2 regions of the Bacillus sp. LH1 genome follow, and region 1 is predicted to be linked to the other one. Evidence: riboswitches for the same ligand, from Rfam matches in the RefSeq annotation. Region 1 holds a riboswitch; the other holds the start of a gene.

What was found. A riboswitch is a leader RNA that binds a small molecule or an ion and turns the genes downstream of it on or off. The one in region 1 is predicted to bind lysine.
Region 2: it holds a riboswitch for lysine, as region 1 does, so the genes downstream of both, ACX9TM_RS15365 (amino acid permease) here and ACX9TM_RS04505 (amino acid permease) in region 1, are expected to answer to the same signal.

Annotation. Positions count from the first base shown of each region.
Region 1 covers NZ_CM175007.1:860,499-870,251, reverse strand. Annotated here, with positions in the region: gene ACX9TM_RS04515 (DUF3626 domain-containing protein) at 33-1,118, opposite strand; gene racE (glutamate racemase) at 1,229-2,059, opposite strand; lysine riboswitch at 2,261-2,442, shown strand; gene ACX9TM_RS04505 (amino acid permease) at 2,590-4,014, shown strand; gene ACX9TM_RS04500 (ABC transporter permease) at 4,075-5,274, shown strand; gene ACX9TM_RS04495 (catalase) at 5,467-7,464, shown strand; gene ACX9TM_RS04490 (type 1 glutamine amidotransferase domain-containing protein) at 7,493-8,008, shown strand; gene ACX9TM_RS04485 (hypothetical protein) at 8,071-8,220, opposite strand; gene ACX9TM_RS04480 (hypothetical protein) at 8,320-8,523, shown strand; gene ACX9TM_RS04475 (MDR family MFS transporter) at 8,576-9,753, opposite strand, start outside.
Region 2 covers NZ_CM175007.1:2,951,734-2,961,486, forward strand. Annotated here, with positions in the region: gene ACX9TM_RS15340 (metallophosphoesterase family protein) at 22-765, opposite strand; gene ACX9TM_RS15345 (aminoglycoside phosphotransferase family protein) at 779-1,708, opposite strand; gene ACX9TM_RS15350 (VOC family protein) at 1,723-2,520, opposite strand; gene ACX9TM_RS15355 (sulfite exporter TauE/SafE family protein) at 2,618-3,628, shown strand; gene ACX9TM_RS15360 (GNAT family N-acetyltransferase) at 3,665-4,114, opposite strand; lysine riboswitch at 4,435-4,628, shown strand; gene ACX9TM_RS15365 (amino acid permease) at 4,741-6,207, shown strand; gene ACX9TM_RS15370 (iron-sulfur cluster biosynthesis family protein) at 6,322-6,627, shown strand; gene ACX9TM_RS15375 (DNA alkylation repair protein) at 6,661-7,431, shown strand; gene ACX9TM_RS15380 (hypothetical protein) at 7,541-8,521, opposite strand; gene ACX9TM_RS15385 (hypothetical protein) at 8,736-9,017, opposite strand; gene ACX9TM_RS15390 (class I SAM-dependent methyltransferase) at 9,329-9,753, shown strand, end outside.

The sequences.
Region 1 (9,753 bases):
TATAAATACTTCCAAAAACGAAGTATTTCATTCTACTTCCGATTTGGTTTTCCAAATCGAACTAAAACATGCCATAATAATTTTAATTCCTGAAGCACTTCTTCATAAGTTCCACGATCACTCCAAGATAATGGATTGCGTTTCAAATCCACTACAGCAGAGCCAATTATATTTGCATCGATACAATGATTCCGTGCAATGCGTCTTGCTAAAGATGGCATTTTTGAACCTCTAAAATCCATCGGAACTTCGTCTACCGCAAGTACAAAACCGATGTGCCAATACAAATCAATAGCATACTTCAGGCAAATTTCTTCTAAAACTTTTCCTACATCCGTACCCTTAAATGAAGGATCTGCGACAAGCGCTTCCACGTCTTCTTTTAGAGAAATCTCTCCATGAATCTGCGCTTCAATATAATGATTAAGGTTACGGGCTGGCTCTTTGCTTACTACATCTATAAACGGCCTTTTCAGGTTAGCCAGTAAATGATTAATTAATATTGTTGGAGTCAAATTTCCTTCACCAATTGCAAAATCTCTTACGAATGTCTCTTCCAAAAGAGCAGCTACAATCATATCAAACTCCTCATAAGTCCCCTTTTCTTTCGGATCTTGATGTGAATCTAAATATGTATATGTAGAACGCGAAGAAACTTTTGGAGATAAGAGAAAATAACAGGAACCAAAACGCGGAGCCGGCCCATCTGGATGTAACATTAAATTTAGCGCTCCGTATTTTGGACGTTGATCATTCGTTACGCCTTCTAATTGATATGCCCCTCCAAATATTCTCTTTTCCCAAAGGTCACGTTCACCACCAGGATAAGCAGATACGCTTCCATTAGATAGCAATGTTTCAAACTGACTTTTATATACTCCTTGCTCAAATAGTGCTTCAGCAACACTTTTCTTACTCGAATCTAGTCTGTCTGGATGAAAGTGTAAAGCAATCCTTGCGTGAGATTTTAAATTAGCGACAGCCTCTTCAAATATTTCATCTGTAATATTAGACATTTTAAGTATATGATTAATCGTTGCTTTAGCCTCACGTTTTTCGTTCTCTGCATATTTTGAAATATACTCCAAAGCAAATAATTGAGATCTTGATAATTCCATAATCAAACCTCTCCTTTAATTAAAATGACCTTAATGATTTCAATTAAAAGCTTATTCTTTCCTTCTTATGAAACGAACCTAATTTATTTAAAAACGTAATTTACTAAATCTTAATTATGCATACACGCATTTTTCATAGGCAAATGTACACATTCTACAGAAATTTGATACCCTAGCCATCGCTCAGCAATATGTTCAAATGATAAAACAGATCCCGTTGTAAAAAAACGATGCTTCGGATTCAGATTGTCAGACAAAATTCCTTTGTGCTGTAAAATGGTACTTAACTCTATCGCCGTTTCTTCTGCAGAACTAATAATCGTTACATCTTCTCCTAGTTCCTTTTTTATATAGGACTCTAAAAGTGGATAATGCGTACATCCAAGAATTAACGTATCTATATCTTCTTTCGTTAATGGAAGTAAAGCTTGTTTCACTTGCTGCGTGACATATGCTGTATCTTCTAATTGATTTTCTACAACTGTGGCTAAAGTCGGGCAAGCATAGCTATGCACTTCCAAATATGTATCCAGCTCGTGTAATGCTTTTTCATACATATTAGATTTTATCGTACCTACAGTTCCAATTACCCCGATTTCCCCTTTCTTTGTTACTTTAATTGCCGCTCTTGCTCCTGGATGTATAACGCCAATAACTGGAATGGAAAGTGCTTCTTGCAGCTCAGTCAATGCAGCAGCTGCAGCAGTATTACATGCTACGACTAGCGCTTTTAATGGAAACTGTTTGAGGAACTCAACCATTTCAAATACGAAAGATTGCACCTCCTCTACACTTCTTGGCCCATACGGGCAACGCTTATTATCACCAATATAATAAATGCTTTCTTTAGGCAATTGTCTTATAATTTCGCTCGCAACTGTTAATCCCCCAACTCCCGAATCTAGCACACCTATTACTGAATGTTTATGACATACAGACATTTACTTCATCCCCTTTTCAATCATCTAGCGCTAATAACATGTATTATATTACGAAAATTCAAATATCACATAACAATCCCTCTTACTTTTAATCACAAACTCTTCTCTATAATCTGATTATTACTATATCCATTGACGTATAAAAATACATTTGTTACTCTTAAAGACGTTAATTTAATATTTAAATCCTCATTCGTATCTCGGTGAGGTAGAGGTTGCAATCATTAAGAGTATCATTTCAGGAGATGTAGTGGCATTGATGAAGGAATGAGAAAGGAATGGTTGCCGAAGTAAGTCGTGTCCACCATGCACGCTTGCTGGGTCTGCATTTAATAAGTGCAGAACTGTCACAAACGTTTCGTTTGTGGAGAGCTATCGAGAGGTATGTCGTGGGTTTCTTATAAGATAGAAAGCATGTAGCGGCAAATTACGTGCTTTTTTTGTTTTGTTTGGGACTTCTCTTCCTGACTCAGGAAGACATACATATCTCCTCGCTTGACTTGGTTATACTAACTTTGGAGGTATTTTCTATGCAACAAAAAAAATGGGGCTTTTGGGTACTAACAGCTTTCGTTGTCGGTAACATGGTTGGCGCTGGTATTTTCATGGTGCCAAGTACGTTGGCACAAACAGCAAGCCCACTCGGTGTCACTTTAGCTTGGTTAACTACAGGGTTCGGTGTTTTAATGCTAGCTCTTGTTTTCGGTAATTTAGCAATTCGTCGTCCTGATTTAACGACAGGGCCACAAAGTCATGCATATGCTTTATTCTCAACACCAAAAAAGAAAAAAATGGCTGGCTTCAGTATGGTATGGGGATATTGGGTTGCAAACTGGGCAAGTAACGTTGCCATCATTACATCATTTGCGGGATATTTATCACTCTTCTTCCCAATTATGAAAGATACGCGACTACTATTTTCAATCGGCTCGTTTAACGTAGAAGTCGGAAAACTAATTACATTTACGATTTGTTCCATCTTACTTTGGGGAACTCATATTATATTAACAAACGGTGTAAGCGGAGCTGGAAAACTAAACTTCTTAGCAACAACAACGAAAGTAACTGGATTCCTTTTATTCATCGTCGTTACGTTATTTGCATTCGAAGCTTCTAAATTTGGACAATGGTATACACCGATGATTGATAAATCAGGGGCATCACACGGTCTTCTTTCACAAGTGAATTTAGCTGCTCTTACAACACTTTGGGCGTTTATCGGAATTGAATCAGCTGTTCTTTTATCAAACCGTGCTGTTTCTCCAAAAACGGTAAAACGCGCAACAGTTGCGGGATTACTTATTACAGTTGCCATCTACTTAGGAATCACAATTTTAACAATGGGTGTACTTCACGTTGATAAATTACAAGCTTCTGAACGTCCATTAGCAGATGCACTAAACGCTGCAATGGGTCACGGCGGCGGGAAACTGATGGCATTACTTGCTCTTACTTCCCTGTTCGGTTCTATCTTAGGCTGGATTTTATTAAGCTCAGAAGTACCTTATCAAGCAGCAAAAGAAGGTTTCTTCCCTTCCTTCTTCACAAAAACAAATAAAAAAGGAAGTCCAATTTACTCATTACGATTAACAAACATTATGTCGCAAGTATTCCTATTCTCAACATTATCAGGAACCATTGCGGAAGCTTATACATTCGTTATTACCGTATCGACACTGGCCTACCTCATTCCATATCTCGTTTCACCAATCTTCCAGTTAAAACTAGTCGCAACTGGTGAAACATATAAAAATGAAATGCGGGCAAGAATTACAGATGGCATAGTCGCAGTTATCGCACTTTGCTACGCACTATGGGTTATTAAAACGGGCGCATCCGATATAAAAACGTTCCTTCTCGGAATTGGTTTATTCGTAATCGGATTTGCTTTCTATCCATTAATGAATCGTGATCAGAAAAAAAATAACGAAAAGAAAAACGGGCAAGTTGCATAACGCAATTTGCTCGTTTTTTCTTTTGTAAAACATATATAATAGAACAAAGAGGTGAAAAACATGTCAATCGAATCGCTATGGAGCAGTCGCTTCCAACAACATATTCAAAATATCATTACATACTTTGCACGTATGATTAACGGTTTACTATATAGCTTTATCTTTATTTCATGCGTTGGTGCATATTATTATGCTCAGTTTCTAAAAGCATCTCCTTCTAAAGGAATATCTTTAATAATTATAACGATTGTACTTACATTCATTATAACGAGATGCCCTATCCGTACATTTATTCAAAAACCTGATGCTGTCTATTTACTAGCACTAGAAGAGAAATTAACATCTTATTTTAAAAAATCTCTTCTATACAATTACATCATGCAGCTTTTCCCATTATTATTTACGTTCCTTATTCTCGTTCCACTTGCTATGCAATCATTGCAATTAACTGTACCTTTTTTATGTACAATCTTTATCGTGTTAATGATTACGAAAGCCTGGAACATGTACATACATTGGATGTGGCGTGATAGTCACGAAAAAAATATATGGCTAATCATTCGTATTACTTGTAACGCCCTAATCATTTACATGCTGTTTTATTCCGCAAATGTTCTCATATTGGGCGGACTACTCTTACTACTTGCTTTCCTACTTCTATATACGAAAAAACAGCCTACAAAACGAATACCGTGGGATTACATAATCGAGCAAGAAGAAAAAATGAACGTTCGTTTTTATCAATTTGCTAGCATTTTCACAGATGTTCCGCAACTGAATAAACAAGTAAATAAAAGAAAATGGCTTACAAATTGGATTGAACCTTTATTACATAAAAAACGAGCAACTTTCTTCTATTTACATACATTAGCATTTTTACGTGGAAATGATTATTTCGGTATATATATTCGCTTAGGATTGATCGGTGCTTTCGCCTTATATTTCATACCAAATATATACGTAAAAGGCTCTATCACTTACATCGTTCTATATATGATCTCTATGCAGCTCCGTTCACTATGGAAATATTTTTCGGGAAATATTATTGTGGCATTATATCCAATCCATACTGAAGAAAGGATGAAGCAATTTCTTCACTTAATCTTTATATTGCTAAGTATTCAACTCATTGTATTTTCGAGTGTTATACTCATTGCTACAGGTCAATTTTTACATATCCTTATCATTATGATTGTCGGGTTACTCGGGATCAAATTTATTATTGTACCAAAAACGAAGCAAAGAATTTCCGCATTTTAACGAAAAGAATTATCTTAAAAGCCAAGGAGAAAATAAACTTTCTCCTTGGCCTTTTTATTTTTCTTCCTCAAACAAGAATCACCAGCACAACCAATGTATTATGATTTTTACATACAAAAATCATAATACATGTTTACGTCCTAATAAAAAGGGTATCTATTAAATTAACAAAGTAAAGGAGGGGCCTATATTGTGAATAAAAAAATGGAGCAATTGAAGCACCATGTTACGGATAATCAACGCAAACATGCTTTAACAACAAACCAAGGAGTAAAAATAGCCGAGGATGAATTTTCTTTAAAGATGGGCTTAAGAGGCCCAACCTTAATGGAGGATTTCCACTTTCGCGAGAAAATGACCCACTTTGATCATGAACGAATTCCTGAAAGGATTGTTCATGCACGCGGAGTTGGCGCTCATGGTTATTTTCAGCTTTATGAATCGTTAGAAGCATATACGAAAGCAGATTTTCTTACTAATCCTTCAAAGAAAACACCTGTATTTGTACGGTTCTCAACCGTTCAAGGTTCTAAAGGATCCAACGACACAGTAAGAGATGTACGCGGATTCGCCACAAAATTTTATACAGATGAAGGAAACTATGATTTAGTGGGTAATAATATGCCCGTATTCTTTATCCAAGATGCTATTAAATTTCCTGATTTTGTCCATGCAGTTAAACCAGAACCACATAATGATATTCCTCAAGGAGCTAGCGCTCATGATACCTTTTGGGACTTTGTTGCGCATAATCCTGAGTCCACTCATATGGTCATGTGGCAAATGAGCGACCGAGCTATTCCGCGTAGTTTACGAATGATGGAAGGTTTTGGAGTTCACACATTTCGACTCATTAACACAGCAGGAAAAGCCCATTTCGTAAAGTTTCACTGGAAACCTACCCTTGGGGTTCATTCATTAGTATGGGATGAAGCTCAAAGGATTGCTGGGAAAAATCCTGATTTTCATCGTCAAGATTTATACGAAGCAATTGAAAAAGGGGATTATCCTGAATGGGAGCTTGGATTACAGTTAATTCCAGAAGAAGATGAACATAAATTTGATTTTGATATTTTAGATCCAACGAAATTATGGCCAGAAGAAGAAGTTCCCGTAAAATTAGTTGGTAAAATGACATTGAACAAAAATGTTGATAACTTCTTTGCTGAAACAGAGCAGGTAGCTTTTCACCCTGGTCATGTCGTACCAGGTATTGATTTTTCAAATGACCCTCTTCTGCAAGGAAGATTATTCTCCTATACAGATACACAATTATCTCGTTTAGGGGGCCCTAATTTCCATCAAATCCCTATCAATCAACCCGTATGTCCTTTTCATAATAATCAACGTGATGGTATGCATCAAATGCAGATTCATCGCGGTCAAACAAGCTATCATCCTAACGGATTAAATAACAATCAACCTGCAACCGTCCAAGCCGAACAAGGAGGATATGAACATTATCAAGAAAAGATTGATGGGCATAAAATTAGAGGTCGTAGTAAAAGCTTTCTTAACTTTTATTCTCAGGCTAAACTTTTCTACAATAGTATGAGCCCTATTGAAAAGCAGCACCTAAAAGAAGCTTTTTGCTTTGAAGTTGGGAAGTGTAAATCAGACATGGTGAAGGCAAATGTAATTGCTCTCCTAAACCACGTCGATCGTCAATTAGCACAAGAAGTCGCTAACATTGTTGGAGCTCCTTTACCTAAAGAAAATCACGAAGTAAATTCAGATGCAAAATCACCTGCACTAAGTATGTCCAATACTATTTTTAAATCTGATTCTAAAAATGTCGCAATTCTATTAAATGGTGACCCAAGCGTCTCCCTTCTGTCCGAATGGATTCAAGCTTTTGCACAGCACCGAATGAACTATAGCATCATAGATAATAAAATTTATCATTTCAATGATTCCATTAAAGTAACTGATACTTATACAACAACAGACTCTTCGCTTTTTGATGCAGTATTAGTGTTTAGTAGTGAGTCTGTCATTCACCCCCCTGTTTTAGAATTTACAGAAACTACTTTTAAACATTTTAAACCGATAGCTCATGTCCTTAGTAATCCTCATGCTTTGGACAATAGTAAAATTAAATTAGATGGAGCAGGAGTTTATAACTTAACAAACACTTCAATTGAATCATTTATAGAAGGTATTGCCCAAGGAAGATTCTGGAACCGATAATATAATATAATATAAGGAGCGGATTAGAATGAGTAAAAAAATTGCTATTTTAATAACGGATTATTTCGAGGACACAGAATACACAGAGCCAGTAGGAGCTTTTAAACAAAAGGGATATGAATTAACAACTATTGAAATGGAAAAAGGGAAAACGGTACACGGTAAACAAGGAAAAAGTGAAGTCGTAATTGATAAAAGTATTGACGATGTTTCTCCAGAAAACTTTGATGCCCTCTTCATACCAGGCGGGTTCTCCCCAGATATACTTCGTGCAGATGAACGTTTTGTTCGCTTTAGTAAAGCATTTATGGATGCGGACAAACCCGTTTTCGCTATTTGTCACGGACCTCAGCTACTCATCACTGCACAAACACTTGAAGGACGTGATGTAACTGGATATAAATCTATTGAAGTCGATTTAAAAAATGCCGGCGGGAACTTTCATGACAAAGAGGTTGTCGTATGTCAAAATCAGCTAGTAACAAGTAGACAGCCAGAGGACATCCCAGCGTTTATTGAAGAATCGTTGCGTATATTAGGATAACTAACCTCCTTTTATTTACATGAAAATAGTTAATCAGTGAGGTTTTATTCATCCCCCACTGATTAATTAGCCCCCACCAACTGGTCGTTTACAGGCAATCCGACCACCACAAATAGCAAGATAAATAAAAAGAGGGGAATCCAAAAGTTCAGTTTTAATAATCTTTTGGATTCCCCCTTTTTCTCGCCCAAAAATTCCTTATCACTTTTCATAGGCAGTTCTCATATAGTGAAAATGACTATATAATTCCTATCCATAAGTTAAATAATGATTTCGCACATATATAAATACAAAAGATGGGAGCCTTATTTATGAATAACAATCCACCTTCAACGCCCCCAAATCCAACGGAAACGAATAATAATGAAGTGAGCTTACAAACGTTACGCGTTATTGGGCTAATTGTACTGATTAGTGGCTACATATTAGTAACGCTTTCTGAAGTAGGCACATTAAAAAATCTTTTGCTACAGCCTAGTACTACTCCAAATTTAGCTGAAGTTGATCCGTTCTAAAAATTATATAAAAAGCGAATCCCAGTATAACTGGTTCGCTTTTTATATAGTTTCATCCAATTTGAGAAACATTTCTCTCATCCTCATACTTCTCTTTCCCTATCGCTTTCATAAATAGTAAAATACTGCTCATACCAACGATAAAGTACAGAGCACTCATGCCCCAAGAGGCAATAAATGAACCTAGCATAACACCTAATGCCCCGTTCATTTTTGCCACTTGAAAGACCATTCCGTTAATCGCCATATAAGAACCTCTTGCCTCATTTGGCACCATATCTGCCATAATAGATTGACGCACTGGCACATACATCATCTCACCTACCGTTTGGAAAAGCCCTGCAATTAATAAAATCCATAAGCTATTGCTCGTTCCGAGTATTGTAAATCCAATTGTATAAATGAATAAACCTACATATAAGATTTTCAAATCGTTGAAGCTTTTCAGCATTTTAATAAGAAGTGCTGAACATAACACAACTAAAATTGTATTCTCTGCAGAAATCCAGCTCAGCATGCGAATCCCTGTTAAATCAAACGTAATACCATTCCCGAATAAAAAGTGCACCGTTTCAAATTCCTTCTGCAAGCGCACACCTAAATAATTATTAATTTGAAACTCTAAAGACAATGTACATATACTCGCTGCACAAAAAATTAAAAATGCTTTATCTTTCATCACGACTTTATAACTATCTGCCATACCTTTTAATACATTTTTCTTCTCTACTGTTTTTCTCACTACATACACTTCTTCCATATATACAGTCATCACATATAAAGTAATAATTGCAACAAGCGTTAATACGATAAACAATTGCAATCTATAGTTTTCAAATAGTAACCCACCAAATATTGCTCCAATCGCAATGGATAAATTAATAGCCCAATAATTAATGCTATACATTACTTTTCGATTTTCAGGTGTACTCACATCAATTAACATCGCCTCTGTCGCAGGATTCATAAGTCCAGATCCTAAACTATTCACTAGCATAAAGATAAATGTTAACCACGGTGAATCTACATAATCCGAATTCGCAACTCCCATACAAGCAATAGAAATGACTTGTATACTTTGACCGATAATCATAACCTTTTTACGCCCAAGCCGATCCCCAACATATCCACCGTATAAACCAATTACTAATGAAGCTATGACATTAATGAGTAGTAAAGCACCAGCAATCGCACTACCTAACTTTATTGAAAAATAAATCGCCATAAATG
Region 2 (9,753 bases), 2.1 Mb from region 1:
AATCGTTGATATATTATTAGCTTACTTCCCCTTAAACCCCCGATATAAGGCCGTCCGTAACTCTTGCTTATACTCTTCAATTTCTGGCATTTCGAGTTCTTCTGCTAATCTGATAGCTAATTCAATATCATACGGTACTCGTACAAGTTGAATAGAAAAGCTCGCCGCTTCTTTTTCATTATATGTTCCTTCAAATATTAAATAGGAAGCTTGCGTTATTTCAAGTGGGTTTCCTACGCTACCGGCATTACATAACGTTTTCCCTCTGAAATTTTGAACGAACGCTTGGTGAACATCGCCGTAACAAACGACATCTGGTTTTCTTTCTCCTTCTATATTTTCTGTCAGATCACTATTTTCGAACATACTAATACGTTCTTCTCTTGAAGCGTGTGGTTGAATTCTTTCATATAAACTTCTCGGTGAAGCGTGAAACATACGAATGAGTTTTCCACTCATAAAAAATTCGATTGAAAATGGTAAACTTCTTAAATAATCATTTTGTTCTTCCGATAATTGTTTTTGATGCCATTTTAATGCTTCAAATTCAGTCGGCTTTGTAATAAAATCATCCCAGTTTCCCATTACGACTACTTCACATTCTTTACGAATGATTTCAATTGCTTCACTGGAATGAGGTCCTTTTCCTACTAAATCTCCAAGGCAAATAATGCGCTCGATTCCTCTTAATTTAATATCATTCAACACGGATTCTAATGCTTGAATATTACCGTGAATATCTGAAATTACTGCTATTTTATCCATATAAATTACTCCTTTATTTATTAAATTCGCTTGATTGATACCATTTTGGAATATAGGATGAAAAATCATTATGATCTTCTAAAATTCCATTTAATCTTTCCTTCATATCATCTAATAAATATGGTGTGCTTCGGTTTGTCCATACGATATCAGCCGGGAATATCATTGCTGCATATAATGAGTACAGTTTCCAAAAATGTAGATCAGGTTCTCCTCCGCAATAACCGTGAACTTGTCCAACCGCAAATGGTTTGCTTATATTCGTTGTAAATAGTGCTACTTTATAAAAATCATGAATAGGATCACCAATATCGAATCTAGCAAAATCAATGACAGCCCGAAACTCATTTTGGTCAATCATTATATTAGCCGGATGAAAATCGTCATGTAAAAATACGATGGGACGATTTTTTAATAAATCTTTATGATTTCCTACAAAATCTATCACTGTATTTAAACGAAAAAAGTCTACTTCATATTCTTTCAACGCTTCTAAGTATCTCTCATATTTACTCCATATAGAGATTTCCCATGAATTACTTTTATCTTCTTTTTCAACTAAATGAATCTTTTTTAGTACTTCTCCAGCCTTTTTTCCAGCCCTATACTGCTCTTCTGTAGACAACGTTCTTAATATATCTTCACCATCTAATCCATCAATCCATTCAAAAACTTGTACACATTTATTGAATTTAGTAAGACTAATAAAATGAATTAATTTTGGCATAGGAATATGTAAAGAATCTAGCTGCTGCATATATTCATATTCTTCCTGCTTCCGTTCAAAATATGATGAATCGCATACTTTAATAAAATACGAGGCCCCACTCTCTAATTCAATTTTATATTTCTCATCGAATGAAAAGCCTTTTGAAATAACAGTCGCTTTTAACATACGAGGCCATTCTAGTATTCTCTCTATCTCCCTAAGCATTTCTTTCACAACGTTCACCTCTATTAATATATGTACAAACTACCTAGCACTTCATGCTCTCGTTTATTTCCACCTTTAAACTCTACTGCAAATGGATATTCGCCATTCTTATTCAAATGTTCTAGTACTAGCCCTTCTCCACTCGGTTCACAAAACTGCACATGAACATCTCCAAATACTACACTTTGACACTCAGCATTCCATTTTTCATTTTTCACAACTGAGCTTGTAGATAGTCCCATTACTTTTTTCCATTTCCGTACTGTTTCTCGAACGTTTTTTACTGCGTAATGAATCGTTTCAATTTGTTGCACTTTGTTTTTATGTTCAGTGATCATCCCACTGTTACGTAAATCGTTTCTTCTTTCTTCGTCCGTTTCATTCCACTGTATAAAGAAAGGTAATTTCGGTCCGTTCTCTTCTTGCTTAACGAATAACATTTTCCATTCTAAAAGTCGGCCATCTTTTCTCATGCGTTTCCCTTCAAATGGCCCTATCGTATGTAAGCCGTACTTATTAAAGTTAACTGCTAGCTCCTCAATTGCATCTGTTCGGATCGCGATTTGTAGCATTCCTTCTCCATTTTGTAGTTTCACCACTGTTTCTTGTACTAATGGATTTTCTGCTTCTTTCGCTTTTTCTTCATATTGAACTGCTAAAAATTCTATATATGATAAATCAAAATAACTTAAACTATTCCAAGTACCCCAATTCGTATGCTCTCCGCCTAATACAGTATGAAATCCAAGTTCCTGCATTTGTTTTGCCGCTTCCTCCGGTGTACCATGAACTGCGTGAACAAGATGATCAAATCGTAACATGTCTTTCTCCCCTTTCTCTCCATCCTTTTATTGTATATTTTATTTTTCTTTCATTCAATTCAAAAACTTTAAAACCTAGTTGATTTATACGATTAATATGTATTATAATGAAACAAATTTAATTATTGCTGATTGGAAAAACCAAAGGCACTTTTCTCATACGGGAAAAGTGTCTTTTTCATTTATTATTACAGGGGGATTATTTATGCAGAAATTAATTGTCTTTGCTATTATTGGATTTTTCGCTCAACTGATCGATGGAGCACTCGGAATGGCGTATGGGGTAACGTCTACTTCACTATTATTAATGTTTGGTATTGCACCGGCTGTAGCTTCCGCATCGGTTCATTTAGCTGAAGTCGTTACAACTGCAGCTTCTGGCGCATCTCATATCAAATTTGGAAACGTTGATAAATATACAGTTTCCAGGCTTACATTACCTGGGGCAATCGGCGCATTTGTTGGGGCATGTTTTTTAAGTAATTTGCCTGGAGATGTAATCAAACCGTACATTTCCGTATTTTTATTTACTTTAGGGGTTTATATTTTATTAAGATTCATCATTCAAAAACAAATTGTCACTTCAAATAAGCGTATGTCTGCAAAACAACTTGTGCCGCTTGGTTTATTCGCTGGATTCGTTGATTCAACTGGTGGCGGTGGTTGGGGGCCGATTACGACACCTGTTCTTCTAGCAAGAGGAAATGAAGCTAGAAAAGTTATTGGATCTGTAGATACGAGTGAATTTCCTGTTTCACTCGCTGCAACAATCGGCTTCTTCATCTCACTTGGCTGGGAACAAGTAAGCTGGGTTTGGGTATTTTCTCTCATGCTCGGTGGTATCGTAGCGGCACCAATCGCGGCATGGCTAGTTCGCATCGTTCCTTCTCATTTACTTGGCGTATTAGTTGGTGGTCTTATTATCTTTACAAACATTCGTACACTGCTTACTACATTTAAAGTGGATCCAACTATTATTTCACTTTCTTACGTTGCAGTTGGTCTTGTCGTTATTATTTCTATTTTCATTGCTGTTCGTAATCATTCCAATCGTCCTAATACGTCAACGGCTGAGTATCCGAATGATCAGAAGCAAATGCTACCATAACTATAAAAAATACCGCTCAATTTAGAGCGGTATTTTTTATTTTTCTATTTTCCAATTAATCATCATTTCTGTAGCATTTACTCTCTTCATATGTAACTTTTCTAAAACACGCATCGAACTATAATTATCTAGAAGTGTCTCTGCAATTATTGTTTCTACCTCACCTGTTTTGAAAGCCCAATCGATTAGTTCTTTTACAGCTTCTGTTGCATAGCCCTGATTCCAATATTTCTCAATGAATCCATAGCCAATTTCTACTGTTTGATCCTCGTTTGGTTTCCCTTTAAACCCAATATCACCTAAAACGCTATCGTCTTCTTTTCGAAGAACATACCACGCCCCCCATGGTAATAAAGTTGCATCTTTTTTTACATTCTTTACATGCCCTACAATATGCGGACCGCTATTATATCCTTGCTCGTTAGCGACTTGAATCCTCTCTTCTGTACACGGCACTATATAGAGCCTTTCTGTTTCTAATTTCATTTTGATTTCCCCTTTTTGCTTAAACGTTACCCTAATTATAACAAATAATATGACTTTATTATGAATGTCGAATTATATTTTTCTGAATTTTCTTTTAATTTAGAGGGTTTTTCAATATTTTTTGCGAAACATTTGTATAACAATTTTTTCTTTGCTTATTGCTACATAATAGTAGGTTCGGGTGGAGTTTTGCAAGCGTTTCCTATACAATAACCGATATTTTTTGACTTTTCCTAACAAAATATCTTGCAATATATTCAGAAAGTCATTACAATTGCCATATATTAAAAATCTTAGCAATATATAAATCCTCATCAATCCGATGAGGTAGAGGTTGCGACTTTTAATAGTAAAACGGACGAGACACAGAGAATGTCAGCTGACTCCGTTTGAAAGGAAAAGTTGCCGAAGTTTATATTTCTTCTCTGGAAATATGAGCTGGGGCTGTCTCCGAAAGGAACAGAACTGTCACGTTTACAAAATTACCGTGTAAACGTGGGGTGCTATCTTAACGGAAGGGTATGATGGGGTGGTTATTTGTGAAACGTTCCGCCAAATTCCTTTGGCGGTTTTTTGTATTTTTCTCCCCCGCTCCTTCCTAACCTACAAGAAAAGGAGTGTTGAACATGAATAGCGCAACAAATCAATCTACCTCTAAAACGCAAACTACACAAGGACAAGGTGAATTAAAACGCGGATTAAAATCTCGTCACCTTACGATGATTTCTCTCGGTGGTACAATTGGTACCGGACTATTTCTTGCCAGTGGTGGTGTCATCCATACAGCTGGACCTGGTGGCGCATTAATTGCATACGCCGCAATTGGAATTATGGTTTATTTTTTAATGACAAGCTTAGCTGAACTTGCAGCTTACATGCCTGTTACTGGATCTTTTAGTACGTATGCAACAAAATTTGTTGATCCATCACTTGGCTTTGCACTTGGATGGAACTATTGGTATAACTGGGCAATTACGATTGCTGCTGAACTTGCAGCCGTAACATTAATTATGAAATTTTGGTTCCCAGATACCCCTTCTCTTATTTGGAGCGGATTATGTTTAGCTATTATTTTCCTTTTAAACTATTTATCTGTTAAAGGGTTTGGTGAATCTGAATATTGGTTCGCACTTATTAAAGTAGTTACGATTATTATCTTTTTAATTGTTGGTTTCATGATGATTTTTGGAATTATGGGCGGTGAAACGGTTGGATTTAAAAACTTCACTGTTGCAGATGCACCATTTAACGGCGGTATCATGGCAATTATCGGTGTGTTTATGGCAGCTGGTTTCTCATTCCAAGGTACTGAACTATTAGGAGTAGCTGCTGGTGAAACTTCTGATCCAGAGCGTAATATTCCGAAAGCGATTCGTTCAATCTTTTGGCGTATTCTTTTATTCTATATCCTTGCAATTCTCGTTATCGGTTTATTAATTCCTTATACAACTGAAAGCCTTGCTGCAAGTGATGTTACAGTAAGTCCGTTTACACTTATTTTTGAAAAAGCGGGCGTTGCCTTTGCTGCTTCTGTTATGAACGCTGTTATTTTAACGGCAGTACTATCTGCTGGTAACTCTGGTATGTATGCATCAACTCGTATGCTTTGGGATTTAGCTCGCCAAGGAAAAGCACCAAAGTTTCTTGGTAAATTAGATAGCCGCGGTGTACCTGTTAACGCATTAATCGTAACATCAATTGTCGGTAGTATCGCTTTCATTGCTTCTTTATTCGGTGACGGTGTTGTATACATTTGGTTATTAAATGCATCAGGAATGTCTGGCTTTATCGCTTGGGTCGGCATTGCAATTAGTCATTACCGTTTCCGTAAAGCGTATATCGCACAAGGAAAAGATTTAAATGACTTACCATATAGAGCAAAATGGTTCCCATTTGGTCCAATCTTCGCATTTACACTTTGTATCATCGTAATTTTAGGACAAAACTACGGCGCATTTATGGGTGAATCAATCGATTGGAATGGCGTACTCGTTTCTTACATCGGTTTACCACTCTTCTTAGTACTATGGTTAGGATATAAATTTACGAAAAAAACAAAAGTGATTCCACTTGATAAATGTGAACTAAAATAAAGTGAAACGAGCAAACAAATTTGTTTGCTCGTTTTTTGTTGCAAACCTCTTTCCTTCCCTATTGCTCCTGTTTTTGCCATAATAGAAGAAATATAAATAAAAGGTTGGGATACAATGAACATTCGCATTACTGATGAAGCAAAAGCAGCTATACATAGATTAGAACGTGAAGACAAAAAGATCATTCGCATTAGAGGAACAATGACAAACTCCTGTAGTATTTTCGTTGATGTCGATTTAATTTGGGATACATTTAACGCAGATGATGTTGTATATGAAGATGCGGAGCTTATCGTACAAATGGATTCATTTACGAAAGACTACACTGGTGATACAGTGAAGCTTGATTATAAGACGACAGGTTTTAGTATTACGACTCCGAGTGAGACTTTGGTTTATGGATTGTCGATTAAAAAATAAAAATTGTTTTCATTTGACCACCGAGGTGAAAAAATGGGTAAATATGTTCCGTTAAAATTTTTATTTAATGAAGAATTAGCAGAAAAAATAGCTGATTCTATTTGTAAACACGATCCTTGTTTCTCTAAAAGCATCTTTGTAGATTCTGTAGCTTGTAAAGTTGAAAATTTAGAGTTAAAACAGCGTATTGAAGTAATTGCAGATGAATTACACAATGCTTTACAAAAAGATTTTAATGCCGCAATACATATATTACTGAAAACATTAGGACCAGAAAATACAACAGAAGTAGGCACATTTACAAATGGATATATGTACATGCCTGTTGCAAAATACGTTGAAAAATATGGGCTTAACGATTTTAAAATCTCGTTTAATGCAATGTATGAAATAACGAAAAGGAATACTGCTGAATATGCCATTCGGCCCTTTCTTGAAACATACCATGAAGATACACTAAACATATTACAACAGTGGATTCATGACGAAAACAGCCACATTAGGAGATTAGTTTCTGAAGGTACAAGACCAAGGCTTCCTTGGGCTAAAAAAATAGGAGCTCTAAAAGGTGATTTTCAGTACAATTTACAACTTCTTGAACCATTAATGAATGACCCTTCTAAATATGTTCAAAAATCTGTAGCCAATCATATTAACGATATTACGAAAGAAGATAAAGAACTCGTTTTTCAGTGGTTACAGCAATTACGTGATAAACAGCATCCTATTAATCCTTGGATTATAAAACATGGGTTAAGAACAGTTATTAAAAATGGTAATTTACCAAAAGATTTTTGTTTTTAAATATTTTAAACAAAGCCGCTTATGCTTCAAAAATGAAGTATAAGCGGTTTTCCTTTTGAATACAGAAATAACAAACGTAAAAAGCACTTTAAATTTCTTCTTTATATCATTATTTTACTAGCTCTTCTATGTTATTACTTTCCTTAATTTTTTCGGATGATAGCCAGAGTGAATAACTTGTTCCATCCTTGTTCCTTAAATATATGTTAAATTCCTTATTATATAGTTCTTCTTTAAGAATAGTGACTACCTTTCTCAAATCATCTATTACATATGGATCATTTCTATATTTTATCTCACTGTCATTGAAAACTAATGTCAATTCATACTCTAGACAATTGCCGTCTTTCGGGTGTGGACAAGTAATATCCTCAATTTCAAAACGATCATTTTGAATTTCATTTAACCTTACGCCTACTTTTGTTTCAGTTTGAACCAAATATGTCCAATAACCGCTTACTGTGTTTTTCATTGTTAAAAGCAGTTCTTCTTTCGTTATAGCTTTTTGCACATTTTGAAAAGGCAAGCCTATAGATTCACCATTATAATCCTCAATTTCAAGTGTTGTTATCTTTCTATTACTCTTCTGAATGAATTGGATTAGAGCATATAAACGATCTAATTCTTTTGATTCAAATTGACTGTAATCAATCTTGTCACTCGTTTTTAAAGTTAATAATAACGTATCCGTTGGTTTCTCCTCTATATCATCATCCACTATATATTGAAAAACATTTTTATTTTCAGGTTCCACGTAACCTAATTTTTTAATTTCTTCTAGCATTGGTTTAAATTTCTTATATTCCTCATATGTTTTTTTTCCGTATTGATATTCATCACCTTTTATTCTTGAATATAAGAAGCCATCTACCTCTACTCTAAATTGAATATTTTTGTTATTTTTTGCTTGAACAGTATGATATGTATGCCCCATATTCCCTTCGTTTATAGCACCCCAATGTGTTACAATCACATCAATTCCGTGCTTTTTTTTCACATATTTTTTCACCTGATCGTCATCTTTATAATTACACCCACTTAAACATAAGAAACATAACAATAGTAACATTACATTTTTCATTCTTTTCATATAGCACCTTGCCCTCTTTTCGCATAAACAAAATATTCCATATATAAAGAATACTAAATCGCTGAATGTTTTCAAAGAATTAAAATATTTTTACACTCGGTTTATATATCTATTTCTTTTATTAATGGCTCTAATAAGTTTTACTATTGATAATCGAATATAATAAAAAGAAACCTAAATTTAAGTTTTCCCATTTTTACCAACAATTTAAATTTTAATAGATATTTTTTAGCCAAGTAATAATTCGTAGTACCTGAAACGACTCAAACCAAGTAATGAAAAACAGGAGAACAAAGAAAGAGATAAGTGATATGAATTTTAATCTTCCATCTTCACGTCTAGCAATCGCTATAATACTCAGAACCACTCCAATTAAAAAAGAAATATACCCTAATAGGATAATAGGCTCAGAATAGCTATCTATTATCCTATTTAATCCAAATAATAACATTCCAAAAGTCATCAATGTTATTGAAAATACACTAAATTTTTTCATAATTCAACCTCCAATATAATTTTACTATTTTATGGAGAGAATAATTTTTTTATGCGTATGGATGAACAATTACACTATAAAATTAGATAACTCAATTTATTTTTTCATTAAACAACTGCCTTCTTTTATACCCTCAAAGGATTCCCACTCGATTATCCCGAATATATAAATAACCATTCTCACAAGGAGCAAATTTATATGAATCTATTCGAACACGAAACGTAAAACCGCTTCTCTTTCATGAGAGGTCCTCCCGTTCTCCGTTCTCCTTTCTCATCATATCATTCATTGAAAAATAGGAGGACATAATTATGAAACGTGATCCATTATTTTTAACTTTATTAGAAAGTGCAAATACACATTTTAGCGGTTGGGATTTTTCTTTCATTTCAGAAACGGGCCGAATGAAGAGCGAGCCTTTATCATGGTCGTACGGCAGCATTGCTTTCCTGCTTATGCAACGTGCAAAGTCAATGCTCGATATGGGTACTGGCGGCGGAGAGTTTTTATCTATGTTACAACCGTTCCCGTCAACTATTTATGCTACTGAGGGTTATGCTCCAAATGTGCCAATTGCTCGGAAGAAATTAGAGCCTTTAGGAGTTACAGTCGTCAAAGTGATTAATGATACTGTATTACCATTTCAAGATGGGCAGTTTGATTTCATTATAAATCAACATGAATCCTATGCTGCCTCTGAGGTAAAACGAATTCTTTCTCCACATGGCGTTTTCCT